2 linked regions of the Roseimicrobium gellanilyticum genome follow. The protein of the gene in region 1 interacts with the protein of each later gene in a pairwise test. Links are inferred from orthologs where the notes say so. Each region holds a gene or a part of one and is shown on either strand. Other genes may lie near its edges. The genes, in order: ssb and priA.

Region 1 (6,868 bases):
GTACAGCCTGCTCATCGCGCTGTGCATCAATGTGCCCACGGTGCTGGTGTGGACCATTGCCTTGAGCTGGATTTCGGAGAATCCAGACTACTTCGCGTGGAGCATGCTCTGGGGTCTGCCCATCTTCGGCGGCGTACTCGCCGTGGTTGTGTGGCTGGCGGTGAAGACGACCATCTGCGTGGCCATGCTGCACTCGTGGCGCGGGCTCATCGTGGCGCCGCTCACCGTCGTTTGGGGAGTGGGATCCTTTGCCGTCATTGTAGCCACGAGTTTACAACCGACTCCATATGACAAACTGGAAGCCGCGTACAAGGAGGATGATGCTGACTTTGTCAGAGCGCGGCTCAATGAAGGAGAGAACGGATTCATTGTGGATGCGGCGAACTATCGCGCCGCGAATATTCTCGGCCTGCTGCTTGATACGGGAGAATCACCGAATGCGATGGACTCCAACGGCACCCCCCTTCTGAATCTTGTAATCAAGCCGTCACAGCACTACGCCCAGCACACTCTAAGCATTGACGAAGTAGAAGCAGCGGCCAGGACTCTCTCGTCTGCGAAGACAATGTTGGAACACGGTGCGGATCCCATGCTGCTTTCGAACGTCGGCGTATCCGCATTCGAAGAGGCCCTGACCCATGGTTCGATTCCACTGATCGAGCTGTTTCTTGAGAAGGGCGCGAAACTCACTGCGCCGGAACCTCACGGCAAGCTCCCACTCTGCACCGCCGCCCGTTCGAAGCGCGCAGACCGCCAGGCGGTAGTCGAGCTGTTGCTTTCCAAAGGAGCTGACATCAGCGCGCTCGAAACCCAGACTGCCATGGTGCACTCCATGGGTGGCTCACAAGAGCATATCTTCAAAGCCACCCCGCTCAATGCTGCCATCCGCGCGGGGAATGAGGACCTCGCGCTCTGGCTTCTGGAGAAGGGCGCCTCACCCAAGGCAACGCATCCCGGCCAGACGGAGCCCCTGGTGGATTCCGCACAAGGCAATCGTGCGAAGATTGCCCTCGCACTGCTGGACCGCGGCGCGGACGTGAATCTGAAGACGCAGGAAGGGAAGACCCTCTGGGAGATAACGACAGATCGCTCGCTGCGCAAAGCCCTGGAGGCTCGTGGATTGCAGCGCACTTTCTCGCCCCTGAACCTCACCGCATCAGGAGTGGATACACCCACGTGGCTCGCCCAGGTGTGGTCGCACAACCGCAGTCTGGGCTGGGTACGCTCCACGATTCTTGGCCGCGTCAAACAACAACCGCCCTATCATGTGACCGTGCAACTCGCAGGAGAACCTGCGCCACGCGTGATCGAAAATGTGGAGAGCCTGTTTCTGAAGCGAAAGCTCGATACCGGCGTGCTGAAGTTTGAAAACGCCATTGGGCCTGAGGATGTCACCGGACTGGAAAAGTTTTCCATCCCCTTCGAAGGCGGAGTGCTGGAGTTGTGGCGCCGCGCAGAATGAACTCCAACAGTATTGACAGAGGCCCCCGTTTTCAGGTGAACTCGTCGCGCCCCTGCGTATGTCCGAGGATAATCACCCCACCGAATATGAAACCGCCTCCGTCTTGCAACGTGCACTCGCGCACGGCATCGACTCCGCGCTGGTAGTCATGGTCATCGCCTTTGCGGGTGCCTTGATCGGCGTGGAAGATGCAGCCAGCATGCTTCTTTTCATGCTCGTATTCGTGGTGGCGCTGGGTTATCGCATCTTCGGGGATTCCTACCTTGGCGGTCATGCCATCGGCAAGCGGATCGTTGGCATTCGAGTCCAGGACGCACGCTATCGCAGGCCCTGCACGCATCTGCAGAGTGCCATTCGCAATTGCATCCTGTTCATTCCGTTCATGCCACTCGTGGAACTTATCTTCCTGTGCATCGATGGACAGGAGCGCTGGGGCGACCGGCTGGCACGCACCTACGTGATGCGTGACCACGCCTTGAAGGCTCCGGTGCATGTGCCCGACCGCCCGCTGCGACTGGAGGGTCTGGAAGAGACCCTGCGCCACAAGGCAAAGCCAGCAGGGCAGCCAGAAGAGGCCGTATAGCCCGCTCACACCACAGGAACGAGGCATTCCCACTCCTTGGGCCTCTGCGATGTCCGTGTTCCATCGATACCCTTGTGGCATGAACCACTCCAGGTAGTCCGACGTCTTTCATGTAAAGACCCGGGTTCAACTTCCTTTGGCATCAAGCCCATGCAGCTTCATTTTTGAAGCTGTCTCCGCCAGTAACCCGCCATCCAGTGGACGTGGCCTTCGCAGAAGAAGACGTCGCGGTAGTCATCGCCACTCACCAAGGGTGGGAGCTGGTCGATGCGCTGTTCCCGGCGGATGTGGTAGAAGTCACCGCGATTCTTCAACGTTTCAAGGCACCGGAGCGCAAGCTTATCGTAACCGGCATCCGGCAACAGACGATGCGCGGCACCGAGGTAGTCAGCGCCATAGCCGAGCACCTCGAAATGCTTGCTCTGTGCCGTTTGGTCGACGCTGCGGGCGAGCAAAGCAGCCTGGTGAACAAGTGCGGGTTGCCAGACAGCATCGAGGTCCGGACGCAGGAGATGGAGCTGTTCCAGGCAGAGCACTGGCAGGCCATGCATGGTGATGCCCGTAGCCTTGTCAGGGCGCAGCAGTGTGGCTTTCAAGGCGAGCCATGTTTCAAAACTCTGGCGCGATTTGGCACTGGGCCGCCATGACTCTGCCAGGGCGTGAAGGTAGAGAAAGTAAGCGGCCGCCATCGGGTGCCACTCCAGGCGCTTCCACCAGATGGGCTTCCCAAAGTAGACGCCGCTGTGGTCATGATCATGCCACCAGTCGGAGAAGGAGACGATGACCTCCTCGATTTGTTTTTTCTCCGCCGCATCGGCCAGGGTACGGTGATACGCATGCAGGCCGAGCGTGATGCCTGCATACTGGTCGGCACTGCATTCCTCGATGCCCGCCAGCTTGTGGATGCCGGCGTAGGGCTTCGGAAACCAGCCGCGACCACCGCCGCCGTTTCCGGCTGATGGCGCGGCATTGCGCCAAAGCGTGACAATGGCATCCAACGTGCGGCGGGCGAGTTCACGCACTTTCGGATCGTGGGTGGCTTCGTATTTGAGGCAAAGCGCCATCAGATACGCGCCGCTGGCCTCGCCTGCATTTTCGTAGTTGAGCCAAACGGCTTTCAGCGCGTCCGGCATCGCCGAGTGTTCTGGATAACCGCCTTTGCCCTTGGGACGATCGAGCACCTCGGTATTCGTCAATGGCTTCATGGTACGACCATTCACCCCGCTGCGCAGGATGCCGTCTTCGTCGCGGAAGACACGCTCGATCACTTCCTGCACGGTGGCTTCCACCTCCTCGAAATTCTTGCCGTAGCTCGCGGGCGGGAAGTCACCGCTGAATACATCGCGAGTCACCCCGGATGCCGGCTTTCCAGGAAATTGGGCCAGCAAGAATTCCGCCGCCTTCGCATAAGCGTCGTCTGGGGAGCGGTGTCCCGCTGAGACACCGACATGCAGATGCACCGGGACGAGATTCAACCCGGGCTGCAACCTCTGTGTCGTCGCGACAAGGCGACGCGTGAAGCCGATGCAGTCCTCCGAGTTCACACGATCATCCGCATTCCCAATGCTGATCCATACCGTGCGGTTCACCATCTTCTCCAGCACCCCATCGAGGCTGAAGCCTGCCACCTGCGCTGCAGTGACACCGGAAAACTCCTTCAGGGCAAGAGGATTCGTCACTGGCGAAATGCCGACGACGGCCTGAATGCGTGGTTCCCCAGCCGCGAAGTGCAGAGCGCAGAAGCCACCGCGCGAAACGCCCTGCACAACAACTTGCTTCCCATCTGTGATCCCTTCATCAATGAGATGATCGAGCACATCGACGCAGTTCCGCACATACGGCCCCATGAAGTCGTGACCGTTCTTCGCATGCGTGGCCCAGCCACTCAGACTCTTTGGCTGGCCTTCTTGGACGTCGTGCCCTTCACACGCTGGATCGAGCAGCACATACCTCCAGCCATGCTTCGCCAATATCTCTCCAGTGCCGATGAGATAGCGCATCCCCTCCTGCCCCATTACCGAAATCGGATTGCCAATGATGAAGAGCGTGGGCGCCGGACTGCCGGATGAATCGCCCGAGATGGCATAATGCGTGCCGCGAGGCGTCTGCGACTGCAGCAGTTCTGTCGCATGGATGGCAACTGCCTGAAACGAGAACACGACAGCAAATAGCGTGAGAAGAACCTTCATAGATTGAGGAAATCCCGACCGCATTGCCTACGTCACCTGGCAGCAGGATCTTGCTCGACGACTGCACAGCAACTTTAACCGCTCGAACTTGCAGCGCGTTTCTGAGCTAGGCGTTTGATGCTTTGGAACTGCTCTTCCCTTCAAGAGCAACTTCGTCAGGATATCCAAGCTCCTTCAACGCACTCCGCATTTTCTCAAACTCCGCCTGCACCTGCTCTGTCGTGTAGCTCCCTGCATTGAGAGAAAACAAACGCCGCCACGGGTATGTTCCCGCTTCTTTGGTCAGGCTGGCATCACATATCCATACACCCAAAAAGGCAGTAGGGCCTGGCCCTTTGTGAAGCTTGGGCTGCACGTGAGCATCCACCATGGCACCGAGAACACGCTCTGCCGTGATGGTTTGTTTTTTCAAACCATCACGCCAGGTCACAGGACCAGTACCGATGGGAGGCACACAGAGGTCGGTCCATTCCATCCACACCAGCGCTCCGATGAGCCAGGCCCAGAATGCAAAGACCAGGGTGCCCCAGAGGACCCCCCACTCGCCCTGAGCCACGGCACTCACGAGACTGCCCAGCGTGAGCACGGCAAAGAACACAAAGCCCACGCACATGGCCAATCCGGGCCTGGAGCGCAATCTCAGCTCCCTCCCCGGCACATAGGCGATGGTGTGGCTGGTGGAGAGGAGTTTCATGGGTGACCCGATGCACCAAATTTCTCCGGCCTCGGCACGGGATCAATCATCATGTAACCCGGATTCTTTCCCCGCTGCTCGTAGCACTCGTCTCCTTCGTAGTAGTACCAGAGCCGCTGCTTCTGCTTGTCTGTGAGCGTCACCTGCTCGCAGGAACCGACGCCTTTGAACAGGCCGCGCAGGACCCGCAGCACCTCTTCCGAATCCGCCTCGGCACGCAGCTCCAGAATCACGCCATTGCCCAGGACGAGGACGAGCTTGTAGATCTCATCCTTGTCGGACAAGTCCCATACGGTGGGCCGATAGGCCTCCCGCGTCTCTGGATACTCCCAATCGATGATGTCGATGAGCGCCTTCATGAATCCGGGCACAAAAAAACCGGAGCCACGCTCCGGTTTCATGTGAAAGTCAAAACACCAGCGACGCTCAAAATGGGATGTCGTCGTCTTCGAGTCCGTCGGTAATGGGCCCGTCGCCGTATTCTTCATTCGCCGGCTGGGACTGGCGTGCGGGCTGGTTGCCACGAGGAGCGCCGCCGCCACCACCACCACCGCCGCTGCGGTACTGCTGCTGCGGGCGCTGCTGGTATCCACCACCACCGCCGCCGCCGCCACCGCCCTGGTCATCACCAGAGCCGTCGCGCTTGCCACCGAGCATCTGCATGATTTCACCGACGACGCGCAGGCGGCTGCGCTTCTGTCCGGTCTGCTTGTCCTCCCACGAATCCATCTGGAGACGACCTTCGATGAAGACTGGGCTGCCCTTTTTCAAGTACTGGCTGGCAATCTCAGCCAAACGCGCCCAGAGCACCACGTCCACATAGGTCACCTCTTCACGCTTTTCGCCGTTGTCCGCAGTGTACGAGCGGTTCACCGCAATGGCCAGGTCGGCCACGGCGCTTCCTTTGGGTGTGTAACGGACTTCGGGATCCCGCGTGAGATTCCCCATGAGCATCACTTTGTTGTAGGAGGCCATAGCGGAGCGAGGTTAGAGGGAGTGAGTAAGGATGGCGAACTAATTTCGGCGACGGGCCGCAAAAACCCATCGCCGGAGAGATCCGCCGCGTGAATCAACAGAAACTTCAGGCCTTAGCGGCGCTGGAAGTACTGCATGTACACGTTGTCATTGAGCTTGAGGCGGGCCTGCACCTTGTCCACGGCGGCCGGCTCAGCTTCGAAGAGGAAATTGATGTAGTAGCCGCTCTCCACGTGGCGGGGAGCGAAGGGGAACTTCTTTTTGCCCAGGTTGTCCACCTGCTGAAGTTTCACACCATTGGATTCGAATTCCTTGCCGAGCTGGCTCACCAGCGTTTCGACATTTTCTTCGCGTCCCTTCATGTCCAGGACGATCATCGCTTCATACTTGCGGCTCATGGTTTTTCCGTAGTTTCGTTGTTGGATTGCTCTTTGCGGTTGAAAATGTTCATCGCGTTGGCGATGCCGGAGCGCAGGGCGGTGCGCACGGCATCCGAGGCCCTGTCCAGCACCTGCGCCAGCGCGGGGCGCTCCCCTTCCGTGAAGCGTCCCAGCACGTGTCCCACCATGCGGTCACCCGCGGGACGGCCGCCTTCCGGGGCGATACCGACTTTCAGGCGGGGGAAGTCCTCTCCTCCGAGATGGGAAATCAGGGAGCGGACGCCGTTGTGCCCGCCAGCGCTGCCTTTCTGCCGGATGCGCAGGGACCCCAGCGGGAGGTCCACGTCATCATACACGGCCAGCACTTCGCCGGGCTCAATCTTGTAGAACCGGCTCACGGCGGAGACAGCCTCGCCACTGAGGTTCATGTAGGTGAGAGGCTTCAGCAGCCACCCACCACCGAACTTGGCGAGCGCGCAATCCCAGCGCTTTTCGGACACCCAGGAGGCACCGAACTGGCTGGCAAGCGCGTCCACGACCATGAAACCGATATTGTGCCGCGTGTCTTGGTAGTCGCGTCCCGGA
Region 2 (7,124 bases), on another replicon or contig:
CCGAAGCCGAGTATGATGTACTACCATCCAAACTGAAATCCTGACCGCGAAGGGACTCGCGGACTACGTTCTACTTTACCTGCACCGCAAATACATCCGCGTCCTTCATCACAAAGCGAAGCTTCACCGGCTCACCGGTGAGCTTGCTGATGTCGCTGCCGCTTTTCCAGGACACGGGGCGTTCGATCTCGTCGCCAATCTGTTCCACCGCGTCTTCGAGAGTGTATCCAGCAATGGGCTTGCCCGCAGCATTCTGTATCTCCACCTGCACGCCACCGGTGGCTCCCGTGGCGAAGTTCATGGTGAGCTTGCTGCCGGTGAAGGTGAGGGGCTTGGTGGTGAATTCACCACCTCGGTAGGGGGCGTTCACGCTGGCGAAGCCATCGGTGCGCAAGGTGTAGCGTAGCAGGTGTGTGCTGGGCTGCGCGTAATGGGCTTGCTTATAGAGGCTCATTTCTGCCGGACCGGTGGACACGACGCCACAGGCGGTGAGGCCGGCGCGTGAGGCCCAATTGCCCAAGTCAGTGCCGGGGCGAATCCACGCTTCCATAAAGGTGCGGTCGTAGGTGTTGCCACCGCGTGAGGAAATGAAGACGGCCTCCGCGCAACCGCCTGAGTATCCCTTCTTCACACCCAGCGCATCCGCTTGTTCATCCGTGAGCACTTTGCGGCTAGGCATGAATCGCATGGGAGTGCTGATGTAGAGATGCGGCGCGCGGAAGTAGGCGTGGGTGTTGTTCGTGTAGAGGTGCTCCGGTGGCGTGTCACCAAAGCTCATGCGTTGCGGCTCGGTCCAGTTGATGAAGTCCTTCGACGTGGTGCGGGCTACGGTGCGGAAGCCTTTGGGTTGCCACACCTTCTCATCGACGGTGCCGCCGGTGAAGACGCGGAAGTAGAGCAGGTAGCACTGCTCAGCCTCCGACCAGAAAGCGACGTTCTGCGAGTCGAAGGCGCCTTTGCGGAACACCGCTTCTTCGCGAAGCTTCTTCCAGTGGATGCCATCGGGAGAGACCCAGGCGACGAGCCCTGACTTCGCCGTGCCAGCCACGGCTTTGTACTTTTGATCCGGAGGGCAGGCAGGGTTGGTGTCGATGAAGGGGGCAAAGTTGTGAGTGAAGGGCGACTCATCGAGGATGATGTTGTTGTCCTTGCTGCCGCCAGAGTCGCAGAGACCGAGCTTGGGTTTAGTCCAGGAGATGCCGTCCTTGCTCTCGGCCATGCAGGTGACTTCGCCGCGCGTACCGTCTTTCCCGGTATCGGGCCTGCCGCGGTAGTACATGCGATAGGTGCCGCCATCCTTGAGCACGGTGAAGTAGCCGCAGAAGGACCCTTCCCATGGCGCATCCAGCGTGAGCGCAGTCCCGGCCAGCACCGGCTCATGAAGTTTCAGCGCGCAACGATCCAGCTTCTCAATGAGGTGACCGTCCACGAACAACTCCAGTCGCGAGCCGATGGCGATGGGTTCCGCCGCAGGGGCTGGAAGAAGCGGCGCGAGGCCGAGGGATGCGATACACAGCGAGAGAAGCGGGAAGGGCGTGCGTGTCATGGCGGGGAGCCTTACGCAACGAGTGCATGGCAATTTTCGTCATGCGGAAAGAAAGCAGAAGGCGACGGATTGCCGCTCAGCCTTGCAGAGATTCCTTGTGCGATGCCGCGCACCCTACTCTAGGGTGAGGTATCGGAAGCATCACAGCACATGTCCTCCTCCACGAAGTCCACCCAACCCAGCCTGTTTGAACCACAGGATGGCGGCGCTGTGCTGGAGCGGGAGAGCGACCAGCCGCGCATCGCTCGTGTGCTGGTGGAAGAGACCGCGCTGGAGCTTGACTACATCATTCCGGAAGAGCTCGCGCATCGCGTGCATCTCGGCTCACGCGTGCATGTGCCGTTGCAGGGAAGGCGGGCCATCGCCGTGGTGGTGCAATTGCTCAACGACTCACCTCATGCAGGCAGGCTGCGTCCCATTGCAGACACCATTGGCACCAAGGCGATGTTCCCCGAGAACCTGCTGAAGCTCGCGAAGTGGTTGAGCGCGTACTACCTCTGCCCGCTGCGGCAGGTGCTGCGTACCATGCTGCCCGAGGCGGTGCGTTCGCGACCGGAGAGTTTCCTTTCTGACAGCCACATCTCACTCGTGAAGATGCCGGATACGGACGAACTGGAGAAGCTGCGCAAGGCCGCGCCTATCCAGGTACGCATCCTGGAAACCATCCAGGCGAACGGCGGTGAATCCACGCTGAGCATGCTGCGCAAGGAACTGCCGCGGGCCACGCAGGTGATTCACGTGCTGGTGAAGAAGGGGCTCGTCACGCGCAGTGAAGTGCGCGTGGAGCGTGACCCGTTTCAAGAAGAGGAGTTCATGCCTTCCGCGCCGCTCACGCTCACGGAAGAGCAGAGCGCCGTGTACGCCCGCGTGCTCCAGGCGCTGGAGAGGCCCGCCGATAGCCCTCCGATGCTCGTCTTCGGCGTGACGGGCAGCGGCAAGACGGAGATCTACCTGCAGGCCATCGGTCGGGTGCTGGAGAAGAACAAAACCGCGCTTGTGCTGGTGCCGGAGATCAGCCTCACGCCGCAGACCATCGAACGCTTCAAGTCACGCTTCTCCGAGCGAAAGCAGCGCATCGCTGTTTTGCACAGCCATCTCTCCGAGGGTGAGCGTCACGATGAGTGGTTCAAGATTCACGAGGAGCGCGCGGACATCGTCATCGGCGCGCGCAGCGCCATCTTTGCGCCGCTGGAGAATGTGGGCCTCATCATCGTGGATGAGGAACATGAGCCCAGCTACAAGCAGGATGAGAATCCGCGCTACCACGCGCGTGATCTCGCCGTGGTGCGTGCGAAGATGGAAGGCTGCCCCGTGATTCTCGGCAGTGCCACGCCGAGTCTGGAGTCCTTCGAGAATGCGAAGAGCGGGAAGTACGAACTCCTGCGCATGAACAAGCGCACTGACGGCAAATCCTTGCCGCTCATCCGCATCGTGGACATGCGCCTGGAGAAGCGCCGCACGAAGGACGGCTTCAGCATCTTGAGTGAGAAGCTGCGCCTCGCTGTGCAGGCAAGATTGGAGCGTGGTGAGCAGTCCATCCTCTTCCTCAACCGGCGCGGCTTCAATACCGCGCTTTCCTGCATGAAGTGCGGCGTGACCTGTGTCTGCCCGGATTGCTCCGTGGCCATGACCTTTCACAAGAGCGATACCAAGCTCATCTGCCATGTGTGCGGCATGCGGAAGCTGCCACCACGCAAGTGTGAGTCGTGCGGGGATCCTTCACTGAGCTTTGCAGGCTTCGGCACCGAGCGCGCGGAAGAGACCATTCGCAAGGTGTTCCCACAGGCGCGCCTTGCCCGTGTGGATACGGACACCATGCAGCGGAAGAATCAGCTCCGCGATACGCTACGCCTCTTCCGCAGTCAGAAGCTCGATATCCTCATCGGCACGCAGATGATCGCCAAGGGGCTCGACTTCCCCAACGTCACACTCGTAGGCGTGCTCAATGCGGACCTTGCGCTGAACCTCCCCGACTACCGCGCTGCCGAGCGCACCTTCCAGCTTCTCACCCAGGTGGCAGGTCGTGCCGGGCGCGGGGAGCGGCAAGGTGAGGTCTTCATCCAGACGTACACGCCGCACAGCCCGGCGATTCAGTTTTCACGTCACACGGACTTCGATGGCTTTGCCGAGCAGGAACTGGAGCAGCGCCAGCAGTGGCACTACCCGCCCTATCTCCATACCGTATTGATTGGCTCACGGGGCAAGGAAGCGGCGCATGCGGAGTTCAGCCTGCAGACGCTCGCATCTCGGCTGCAGAAAGAGGCACCACCGGATCTCATCATGGGTGAGCCCTGTCCTTCACCGCTCGCCAAGGCGCACGGGCAGTTCCGTTTTCAGCTCCTGCTGCGCGCGGAGAAAATTCGTCCGCTGGTCATGCACCTGCAGAAGGTGCTCGCAGGCATGACCTTCCCGGAGGGCGTCATCGTGACGTGGGATGTGGATGCGATGTCGCTGATGTGATGATGTCAGGGGTGCGGCAGTGATTTTTTAGCCGCAAAAAGACGCAAAAAACACAAAAGGTTTCTGAGCGGAGCCAAGGTGAAGAGCACGTGTTAAAGCATTGAGGTGTATCATCAGCATGCCGTGTCGCATGCTGATACCTCCGGTACCTTTTGCGTTTCTTTGCGGCTATCCTTTCCCGTTGCTTTGCTACGAAGCCTTTCGCGTCTTCGCTGCCTTGGGGTCCGCAGCTTTTGCGCCGGCACCCGCTGCCACAGGAACTGGCACAGGCTTGGTTTCGGTCTTGGCCTGGGAGAGGTCTTCTTCAGACACGCCGAGCAGGCCGGCGGCGTCCTCGGAGTTTTGTCCACTGGCACGCAGGGCGGCTTTCTTCAGTTCGCGTTCCACCCAGGGCATGAGCTCGAATCCCGGCAACTGTTGAGCGCCATGGATGAGGGTCTGCAGGGCGTCCTGCATGCGGGTCAGTGTGTGGATGGGAGTGACGACGCGCTGGGTGTTGCTGCCGAGCGGGATGTCCGCGGGGAGCAGCACGTCGGCATTGCACAGGGCGCAGGCGCGCTGGAGGGTGTTCTCCAGTTCACGCACGTTGCCGGGCCAGTCATAGGCTTCGAGGAGGGCGAGGGCGTCCTCGGAGAAACGCATCTGAGGGGTGCGCTTGCGGGCAGCCATGCGCTGCAGGAAGAACTCGGCAAGGATACGCACATCCTCGCGACGCTCACGGAGTGGCGGGATGTGGATGCGCACTACATTCAGGCGGTAGAAAAGGTCTTCGCGGAATTTGCCCTCGGTCACTTCCTTTTCGAGGTCCTTGTTCGTGGCGGCGAGCACGCGGACATCCGTCTTCAGGGTGGTGTTGCCACCCACACGGCTGAGCTCCCCTTCTTGCAGCACGCGGAGCAGCTTGCTCTGCACGGTCAGGGGCATGTCGCCAATTTCATCCAGGAAGAGGGTGCCACCGTCGCACTGTTCAAAGCGGCCCATGCGCTGGGCCACGGCACCGGTGAAGGCGCCTTTCTCGTGGCCGAAGAGCTCGCTCTCCAGCAGGTTGTCCGGGATGGCCGTCACGTTGATGGCCACAAACTCCTTCTGCGTGCGCGGGCTGAACTTGTGAATGGCGCGGGCGACGAGTTCCTTGCCGCAACCGCTCTCACCGGTGATCATCACGGCAGCGTCACTGCGGGACACACGGCCGATGAGCTTGAAGACCTCCTGCATGGCACCGCTGCGGCCAATGATGGTCTCCTGGATGCTCTCCGCCGAAACGGGCGAGGCGCTGGCCAGCGTGGTGCGACGGGCCTCCACGGTACGGAGGGCGCTCTCCACGATGGAACGGAGGTCATACGGCATCTGTTCCTTCCGCAGGAAGTCATAGGCGCCGAGACGCATGGATTCGATCACCGCGCTGGTGCCAGCCAGACCACTAAATAAAAGGACCATGGCGTTCGGGTCCTGTTGGCGGAGGCGCTTGAGCAGCTCGATGCCGCTCATCTGGGGCAGCCTGGCCTCGGTCAGCACGAGGTCGGCGCGTTGCTTCATGTAGGCCGCCAGCGCATCCTCGGCGCGTTCGAAGGTCTCAATAGTCACGTCCGGAGCCTTCAGGTGGGTGGCGGCCCAACCCGAAAAATCCGTCTCCGAATCCACGATGATGATTCGCGTGGATGCGGCGCTGGGGTCTTTTTGCTGCATGGGACGGGAACTGTTTCACATATTCCCCCCGATGCAAAGGACAAGCTGGCCCTTAAAGCTCCAAACTGCGCACAAGAATAGGAGACGTCTCAGGCAGGCCAGAGCCAGGCGATGAGGCCAGCGCCTAATATAGAGACGCCAAAGACCCCGGCTACCCACCCGGCCAGGGCCCGGCTCCCGATGGTGGCGACCATGGCTCCCTTGAAGATCAGGTTCGCCACCCCTCCCGTGAGGATGACACGCCAGCCCGTGCCGGGGTCAAGGTGGTTGCCATGCACCAGATTGGCTGTGGAGAGGGTGATGGCGTCCATATCCGTCAGGCCCGAGATGGCTGCCACAGTGAAGAGGCCACCTTGGCCAAAGTTGTGCCGGGCCACGGCCACTCCCAGCAGCACGAGGGCGTACAGCAGACCAAACATTACCGCCCCCTTGATCTCGGAAGGAGGCTCACTTTGAGGAGGTTTCACGATTTCCTTTCGCGAAAGCATCCAGCAGACGAAACTGACCACGGCCATCCACGCCATCATGGCGAGGAAGGGGTAAATCATCGACTGGCCCACCTTCGGGGCCACCATGAGGATTTCCACCACGACGCGGCCGAAGACGACCGTGGAGGCAATCATGATGACCATGGCCAGTAAGGGAGGGCTGGCCTTGGTGTCCTTGCTCTGGCGGGAGAGGCTGGCCGTGGTGGCGGTGCTGGAAATCAGCCCCCCGAGAAGACCGGAGACCAGCAGGCCGCGATTGGGACCGATGAACTTTCCCACCAGATAGGCCACCAGGCTCAGACCCACGATGAGCACCACCATGAGCCAAATTTTGAACGGGTTAAAGACGCCGTAGTACCCGTAGTCCTCGTTCGGCAGCACGGGGAGGATGACCAGCCCGATGAGCACGAGGCGGGCAATGGCCTTCAACTCCGCTGCGCCGATGCGTCTCACCACGCCATGCATGGCGTCCTTGCTCTGCAGCAGCACCATCACCACGCCAGCCGTCACGGTCGCCGCCACCGGATGGCCCAGCATGGGCATCATGCCAGTGAGAAACATCACCAGCATGGCAAACTCTGTGGTCAGCCCCATGTCTGCAGTGGAGGTGCCCTTCTTGAGAGCAGGGAGATTGCCGATCAGGATCAGCATGGCGAGGCAGAGCAGGGAGGCTGCGATGACCCACCCTCCGTAAGTACTGGCGACCAGGGCGGAGAGTGCCCCGGAGAGGGTGACCAAGGCAAAGGTGCGAATGCCGGCCACCCGGTCCTTCACCCACTCCCGCTCCAGACCCACCAGCAGACCCAGCCCGAGGGCGGTGCCCAGCGCCCCGAAGATTTCGCTGGCAGGCATCTCGGTCGCTTCAGTCATCGTTTGTACAGTAGAATAGGGAATCCGGGTGTCGTGTGGCAATCTTTCGTTCGGTGTTGCACCACCCCCCCATT

Evidence for each region.
Region 2: the proteins of ssb (region 1) and priA interact in binary tests that used the Escherichia coli proteins (3 or more experiments, as listed by UniProt). The link is inferred for Roseimicrobium gellanilyticum from one-to-one orthologs.

What each region holds. Positions count from the first base shown.
Region 1 is NZ_QNRR01000007.1:197,107-203,974, reverse strand. The notes cover bases 4,130-6,868. They hold ssb (single-stranded DNA-binding protein), read right to left. Parts: upstream 5,904-6,868; coding sequence 5,355-5,903; downstream 4,130-5,354. Other genes in these bases: pth (aminoacyl-tRNA hydrolase), read right to left, coding at 6,298-6,868; rpsF (30S ribosomal protein S6), read right to left, coding at 6,017-6,301; DES53_RS19425 (hypothetical protein), read right to left, coding at 4,925-5,329; DES53_RS19430 (hypothetical protein), read right to left, coding at 4,341-4,928; DES53_RS19435 (alpha/beta hydrolase family protein), read right to left, coding at 4,130-4,234. Outside these bases: DES53_RS19445 (ankyrin repeat domain-containing protein), read left to right, coding at 1-1,462; DES53_RS19440 (RDD family protein), read left to right, coding at 1,566-2,045; more of DES53_RS19435, read right to left, coding at 2,204-4,129. UniProt on the Escherichia coli protein: Plays an important role in DNA replication, recombination and repair. Binds to ssDNA and to an array of partner proteins to recruit them to their sites of action during DNA metabolism. Acts as a sliding platform that migrates on DNA via reptation.
Region 2 is NZ_QNRR01000005.1:252,452-259,575, forward strand. What follows is about bases 1,357-4,351. They hold priA (replication restart helicase PriA), read left to right. Parts: upstream 1,357-1,696; coding sequence 1,697-4,006; downstream 4,007-4,351. Other genes in these bases: DES53_RS15895 (glycoside hydrolase family protein), read right to left, coding at 1,357-1,546; DES53_RS15905 (sigma-54-dependent transcriptional regulator), read right to left, coding at 4,196-4,351. In the rest of the region: DES53_RS15890 (hypothetical protein), read left to right, coding at 1-36; more of DES53_RS15895, read right to left, coding at 71-1,356; more of DES53_RS15905, read right to left, coding at 4,352-5,692; DES53_RS15910 (MgtC/SapB family protein), read right to left, coding at 5,782-7,050.